DNA from 2 places in the Streptomyces sp. NPDC041122 genome. Region 1 is predicted to be linked to the other one. Evidence: predicted binding sites of a transcription regulator. Region 1 holds the regulator's gene; the other holds the start of a gene.

Region 1 (3,406 bases):
GCTCCCGCAGCAGCCGCTCCTGCTCGGGGTCGAGCTTGGTCGGCGTGAGGACCTCGACGTGCACGATGAGGTCACCGCGACCGCCACCGCGCAGGTGCGTGATGCCGCGGCCGTGCAGCGGGACCGACTGACCGGACTGCGTGCCCGGCCGGATGTCGATCTCCTCCATGCCGTCGAGCGTCTTCAACGGCACCTTCGTGCCGAGCGCCGCCGCCGTCATCGGGATGGTCACCGTGCAGTGCAGATCGTCGCCGCGCCGCTGGAAGACCTCGTGCGGCAGCTCGTGGATCTCCACGTACAGGTCGCCGGCGGGGCCGCCGCCGGGGCCGACCTCGCCCTCGCCCGCGAGCTGGATCCGGGTGCCGTTGTCGACACCGGCCGGGATCTTCACGGTGAGCGTCCGCCGCGACCGGATGCGGCCGTCGCCGGCGCACTCGGGGCACGGGGTGGGCACGACCGTGCCGAAGCCCTGGCACTGCGGGCAGGGCCGCGAGGTCATGACCTGGCCGAGGAAGGACCGCGTGACCTGCGACACCTCACCGCGACCGCGGCACATGTCACACGTCTGGGCGGACGTCCCCGGCGCGGCACCCTCACCGCTGCAGGTCGTACAGACCACGGCCGTGTCGACCTGGATGTCCTTGGTGGTGCCGAAGGCCGCCTCGTCGAGGTCGATCTCCAGGCGGATCATGGCGTCCTGGCCGCGGCGCGTGCGCGAGCGCGGCCCGCGCTGCGACGCCGTACCGAAGAACGCGTCCATGATGTCCGAGAAGTTTCCGAAGCCACCGGCCCCGAAACCGCCCGCGCCACCGCCGCCGCCCGCCTGGGACAGCGGGTCGCCGCCGAGGTCGTAGACCTGCTTCTTCTGCGGGTCCGACAACACCTCGTACGCGGCGTTGATCTCCTTGAAGCGCTCCTGAGTCTTCGGGTCCGGATTCACGTCCGGGTGAAGCTCACGCGCCAGCCTGCGGAAGGCCTTCTTGATTTCGTCCTGGGAAGCGTCGCGGCGCACGCCGAGTACGGCGTAGTAGTCCGTGGCCACTTACGACTCCGCCAGGATCTGTCCGACGTAACGTGCCACTGCGCGTACTGCTCCCATCGTTCCCGGATAGTCCATGCGGGTCGGTCCGACCACGCCGAGTTTGGCGACTGCCTCGCTGCCCGAACCGTAGCCGACCGAGACCACGGACGTGGAGCTGAGTCCCTCATGGGCGTTCTCGTGACCGATCCGTACGGCCATACCCGAATCCTGTACCTCACCAAGCAACTTGAGGAGCACGACCTGCTCCTCCAGTGCCTCCAGCACGGGCCGGATGGTGAGGGGAAAGTCATGTCCGAAGCGGGTGAGATTGGCGGTTCCGCCGATCATCAACCGCTCCTCCGTCTCCTCCACGAGCGTTTCGAGGAGGGTGGCGAGGACCGTCGACACGGTGCCGCGGTCCTCGGTCTCGAAGGCCTCGGGCAGATCCTGCACGAGCTGCGGCACGTCCGTGAAGCGGCGGCCGGCGACCCGGCTGTTGAGCCGGGCCCGCAGATCCGCGAGCGCACTCTCGCCGAACGGCGCCGGGCAGTCGATCATCCGCTGCTCGACCCGGCCGGTGTCCGTGATCAGTACGAGCATCAGCCGCGCGGGCGCCAGCGAGAGCAACTCCACGTGCCGCACCGTCGACCGCGTGAGCGAGGGGTACTGCACCACGGCGACCTGCCGCGTCAGCTGCGCGAGCAGCCGCACCGTGCGTCCCACCACGTCGTCGAGGTCGACGGCGCCGTCGAGGAAGTTCTGGATGGCCCGCCGCTCGGGCGCGGTCATCGGCTTCACACCGGCGAGCTTGTCGACGAACAGTCGGTAGCCCTTGTCCGTCGGGATCCGCCCGGCGCTGGTGTGCGGCTGGGCGATGAACCCCTCCTCCTCCAGCGCCGCCATGTCGTTGCGGACGGTGGCCGGCGAGACCCCCAGACGGTGCCGCTCGGTGAGCGCCTTGGAGCCGACGGGCTCCTCCGTCCCGACATAGTCGTGGACGATGGCGCGCAGCACTTCGAGCCTGCGTTCATTGAGCATCGCGCACACCTCCAGCTGTCTGCGTCGTCCACGGTCCACGACGGGGCTCCGGTGTCCCCCGAGCCCCCGCCTGGCACTCCCCGCGGGTGAGTGCCAGCCTTCCAAAGGGTCAGTGTACGGGCGTGGGGTACGGCCCCGGCAAGGGCGGCCCCCTGGTGTCCTGCCGGAGACGGCCGGTGCGGATAGCGTCACCGTATGGACGTGAGGCCGGCATGGGAAGCGGCGGGCTGGGAAGAGCTGGCGCCGCGGGTGGGGCGGCGCCGTCTGCCCGTCTGGGACTGCACGGTGGGGCTGGTCGTCGGCGACGACGCGGCGCTCATGATCGAGGCGGGTTCGAGCCTGGCCGAGGGCGCGGCCCTGCGCACCGCTGCCCGCCGCGTCCTCGGCGGCACCCGCCGGGTGACCCATCTCGCACTCACCCACCCGCACTTCGACCACGTGCTCGGGGCCGCGGCCTTCGCGGGTGTGCAGGTGTACGGGGCGGTGGGCGTCGAGACGGTCCTCACCGAGCGGCGCGAGGAGCTGCGCGCGGACGCGGTGCGGCACGGTCTCGACGCGGAGGCGGCGGCCGAGGCGGCCGACCTCCTGGTCCGCCCGCACCACCTGGTGTGCGGGGAGTGGACGCTCGACCTGGGCGGCGCCCAGGTGCTGCTCGCGAACGTCGGTCCCGGGCACACCGCCCACGACCTGGCGGTCCTGGTGCCGGGCACCGACGGCGGGCGCGAGGTGGTCTTCTGCGGGGACCTCGTCGAGGAGTCGGGCGAACCGCAGGCGGGCCCGGACGCGGCGCCCCGGCACTGGCCGGCGGCGCTGGAGCGCCTCCTCGACCTCGGCGGCGAGGACGCGGTGTACGTGCCGGGGCACGGCGCCGCGGTGGATGCGGCTTTTGTCCGTGAGCAGCGCGACACGCTGGCGGGGCGCTTCGGCGTGTCGTGACCCGGACGGCCGCGACTCTTCCTATCGTCGGCAGAATGCGCCAGTACTCCGCCGATCTCACGCCGCCTTGGAAGAAGCCGAAGCCCGTACCGGAGGTGGCGGCGGACGCCGGCCTCGTGGTCGAGGAGCTGACCACCGGTTTCTGCGGGGCGGTGATCCGGTGCGAGAAGACGGCGCAGGGGCCGACGGTGACCCTGGAGGACCGCTTCGGCAAGCAGCGCGTCTTCCCCATGGAGCCGCGGGGGTTCCTCCTGGAGGGCCGCCCGGTGACGCTGGTCCGCCCGGCGGCGGGGTCGGCACCGGGTCCGGTACGTCCTTCCCGTACCGCCTCCGGGTCGGTGGCCGTGCCCGGGGCGCGGGCCCGGGTCGCCCGCGCGGGGCGCATCTACGTGGAGGGACGGCACGACGCGG
Region 2 (3,406 bases), on a different contig from region 1:
GCTGGCCGCGCAGTTCCCCGCGCCCCTGACGGGGCCCGTATCCCCTGAGGTGAAACCCATGAGCGTCAACGTCCGGATCCCCACCATTCTCCGCACCTACACCGGCGGCAAGGCCGAGGTCGCCGCCGAGGGGGCGAACCTGGGTGAGGTCATCGCCGACCTGGAGAAGAACCACACCGGCATCGCCGCCCGCGTCCTGGACGACCAGGGCAAGCTGCGCCGGTTCGTGAACGTGTACGTCAACGACGACGACGTCCGGTTCGAGCAGGGCCTGGAGACCGCCACTCCCGACGGTGCGGGCGTCTCGATCATTCCGGCCGTCGCCGGCGGCTGATCGCTTTCCGCAAGAACCCTGCAGAAGTCGAATTGCCCTCTCCGGTGAGAAACGGAGGGGGCAATTCTGCATGGTTGAGCGCGGTACAGTTGGGAAGTGTGCTTCGCCGTTTGTGCCGAGCGCATATACGAAGTCGACCCGGAGTCGACAAGAAGCAGCCAATGCGCGCCGCCCATTTGAGCCCCATGTGGCTTTTGCCCGGCCCGACTTGCCCTGAATTCCGGCAAATTCTCCGCATATTACCGATCGCGCGTGCCCAGAATTCTCGTCCGATTGACCTGTTGCAGACGGCAGTTGGACAGATACATTCAGCGGCGGTCGACGCGTTCCGGCGCACACCCCCAATCAGTGGGGGGTGAGGTCTGACCCGGGTCCGCGAAGTGCGGTCCTGTGCAAGGGCCAGTAATAGGGGAGTTAGGCATGGCTCAGGGCACCGTCAAGTGGTTCAACGCGGAGAAGGGGTACGGCTTCATCGCGGTCGACGGTGGTGCGGATGTTTTCGTCCACTACAGCGCGATCCAGATGGACGGGTACCGCACCCTTGAAGAAGGTCAGCGAGTCGAATTCGAGATCTCGCAGGGCCAGAAGGGTCCGCAGGCGGACATGGTCAAGCTCGCCGTCTAGCTCGGCGCGATCGACCACCGAAGCAAGCATCGCGAGGGGCTCGTATCCCGTCAGGGGTACGGGCCCCTCGTGTGCGCGGGGTCCGCGCGCCGGGCGCCCGGACCTGTCCGAGATCCTCGAGAGGCGCTTGCACTCGCAGGGGTCGAGTGCTAATCATTGGGCTTAGCACTCTCCGAGTGAGAGTGACAGAACTTGGATCGGGTCGGTGAGGCCCGCAGGCCGGGTGGGGCAAGGAACCACAAGGGCTGCAGGCCGTCCGTCGCGGGCACCAGCACGGTCCGTTTGCTTTTCCACCCCGTCCGGGAGGACCACTTCACATGGCCAAGATCATCGCGTTCGACGAGGAGGCACGGCGCGGCCTCGAGCGCGGCATGAACCAGCTCGCCGACGCCGTCAAGGTGACCCTGGGCCCCAAGGGTCGCAACGTCGTCCTCGAGAAGAAGTGGGGCGCCCCCACGATCACCAACGATGGTGTCTCCATCGCCAAGGAGATCGAGCTCGAGGACCCGTACGAGAAGATCGGCGCCGAGCTGGTCAAGGAGGTCGCGAAGAAGACGGACGACGTCGCCGGTGACGGCACGACGACCGCGACCGTCCTGGCCCAGGCCCTGGTGCGCGAGGGTCTGCGCAACGTGGCCGCCGGTGCCAACCCGATGGCCCTCAAGCGCGGCATCGAGAAGGCCGTCGAGGCCGTCTCCGGCGCCCTGCTCGAGCAGGCCAAGGACGTGGAGACCAAGGAGCAGATCGCTTCGACCGCCTCCATCTCCGCCGCCGACACCCAGATCGGCGAGCTCATCGCCGAGGCGATGGACAAGGTCGGCAAGGAAGGCGTCATCACCGTCGAGGAGTCGCAGACCTTCGGTCTGGAGCTCGAGCTCACCGAGGGCATGCGCTTCGACAAGGGCTACATCTCGGCGTACTTCGCCACCGACATGGAGCGTATGGAGGCGTCGCTCGACGACCCGTACATCCTGATCGTCAACTCGAAGATCTCGAACGTGAAGGACCTCCTTCCGCTCCTCGAGAAGGTCATGCAGTCCGGCAAGCCGCTGCTGATCATCGCCGAGGACGTCGAGGGCGAGGCCCTGTCGACCCTGGTCGTCAACAAGATCCGTGGCACCTTCAAGTCCGTCGCCGTCAAGGCCCCGGGCTTCGGTGACCGCCGCAAGGCCATGCTCGGCGACATCGCCATCCTCACCGGTGGCACCGTCATCTCCGAGGAGGTCGGCCTCAAGCTGGAGAACGCCGGTCTCGACCTGCTCGGCCGCGCCCGCAAGGTCGTCATCACCAAGGACGAGACGACCATCGTCGACGGCTCCGGTGACAGCGACCAGGTCCAGGGCCGCGTCAACCAGATCCGCGCCGAGATCGAGAACAGCGACTCCGACTACGACCGCGAGAAGCTCCAGGAGCGCCTGGCGAAGCTCGCGGGCGGCGTGGCCGTCATCAAGGCCGGTGCCGCGACCGAGGTCGAGCTCAAGGAGCGCAAGCACCGCATCGAGGACGCCGTCCGCAACGCGAAGGCGGCCGTCGAAGAGGGCATCGTCGCCGGCGGTGGCGTGGCCCTGCTGCAGGCCGCCTCGGTCTTCGAGAAGCTGGACCTGCAGGGTGACGAGGCGACCGGCGCCAACGCCGTGAAGCTCGCCCTGGAGGCCCCGCTCAAGCAGATCGCCGTCAACGGTGGTCTCGAGGGTGGCGTCGTCGTCGAGAAGGTGCGCAACCTGACCGTCGGCCACGGCCTGAACGCCGCGACCGGTGAGTACGTCGACATGATCGCCGAGGGCATCCTCGACCCGGCGAAGGTGACGCGCTCTGCCCTGCAGAACGCCGCCTCCATCGCCGCGCTGTTCCTCACCACCGAGGCCGTCATCGCCGACAAGCCGGAGAAGGCGGGCGCCGCCCCGGCCGGCGGCGGCATGCCGGGCGGTGACATGGACTTCTGATCGGCTCCGGCTGATCACTGGTTCATCGCTTCACGCGAACCGAGGGCGGCACTCCTTCTCAGGAAGGGGTGCCGCCCTCGGGCGTTCGGCCGGGGCAGGACTACGGCAGGCGGTCCATGATCCAGGTGCAGAGCTCCTCGGTCACCAGGGTGTGGCCCTCGTTCCGCGAGGCGCAGAGGAACTCGTCCAGCTCGCTGTCCTCGTCGGCCGAGGCCGTGACCGGCCCGTACAGCTTCTCGTGGGTGTCGATGTCGCGCAGCGCGATGGCGCTGACCGTCGGCACGAAGCAGTGCTCGCGGATGTCCGCCTCGGAGCCGAGGCCGATGAGCGCGGGAATCTTGTTCAGCTCGTCGGCGAGGATGCCGAAGCCCTCCAGGGTGCCGCCGGGCGCGCCGTCCATCTCCGGCAGGCCGGAGGTGCGGACGCGGGGCTTGCGCAGGGTCACCACGCGCAACTGCGCGACGAGTTGGTCCTCGCCCGTGGACTGGGTGTGCAGGTGGGTGCC

The links. The regulator HrcA, encoded in region 1, represses chaperone genes, less so after heat shock. The targets are predictions, from matches to a motif close to TTNGCACTCNGNNNNNCNGAGTGCNAA.
Region 2: the regulator HrcA is predicted to act here: its motif matches at 1,121-1,147, upstream of groL (chaperonin GroEL).

What each region holds. Positions count from the first base shown of each region.
Region 1 covers NZ_JBVIYQ010000001.1:462,417-465,822, forward strand. Annotated here, with positions in the region: gene dnaJ (molecular chaperone DnaJ) at 1-1,042, opposite strand, end outside; gene hrcA (heat-inducible transcriptional repressor HrcA) at 1,043-2,059, opposite strand; gene ACZ6B8_RS02045 (MBL fold metallo-hydrolase) at 2,255-2,995, shown strand; gene ACZ6B8_RS02050 (DUF3097 domain-containing protein) at 3,031-3,406, shown strand, end outside.
Region 2 covers NZ_JBVIYQ010000013.1:151,160-154,565, forward strand. Annotated here, with positions in the region: gene ACZ6B8_RS36780 (MoaD/ThiS family protein) at 59-334, shown strand; gene ACZ6B8_RS36785 (cold-shock protein) at 755-958, shown strand; gene groL (chaperonin GroEL) at 1,276-2,901, shown strand; gene ACZ6B8_RS36795 (esterase/lipase family protein) at 3,002-3,406, opposite strand, start outside.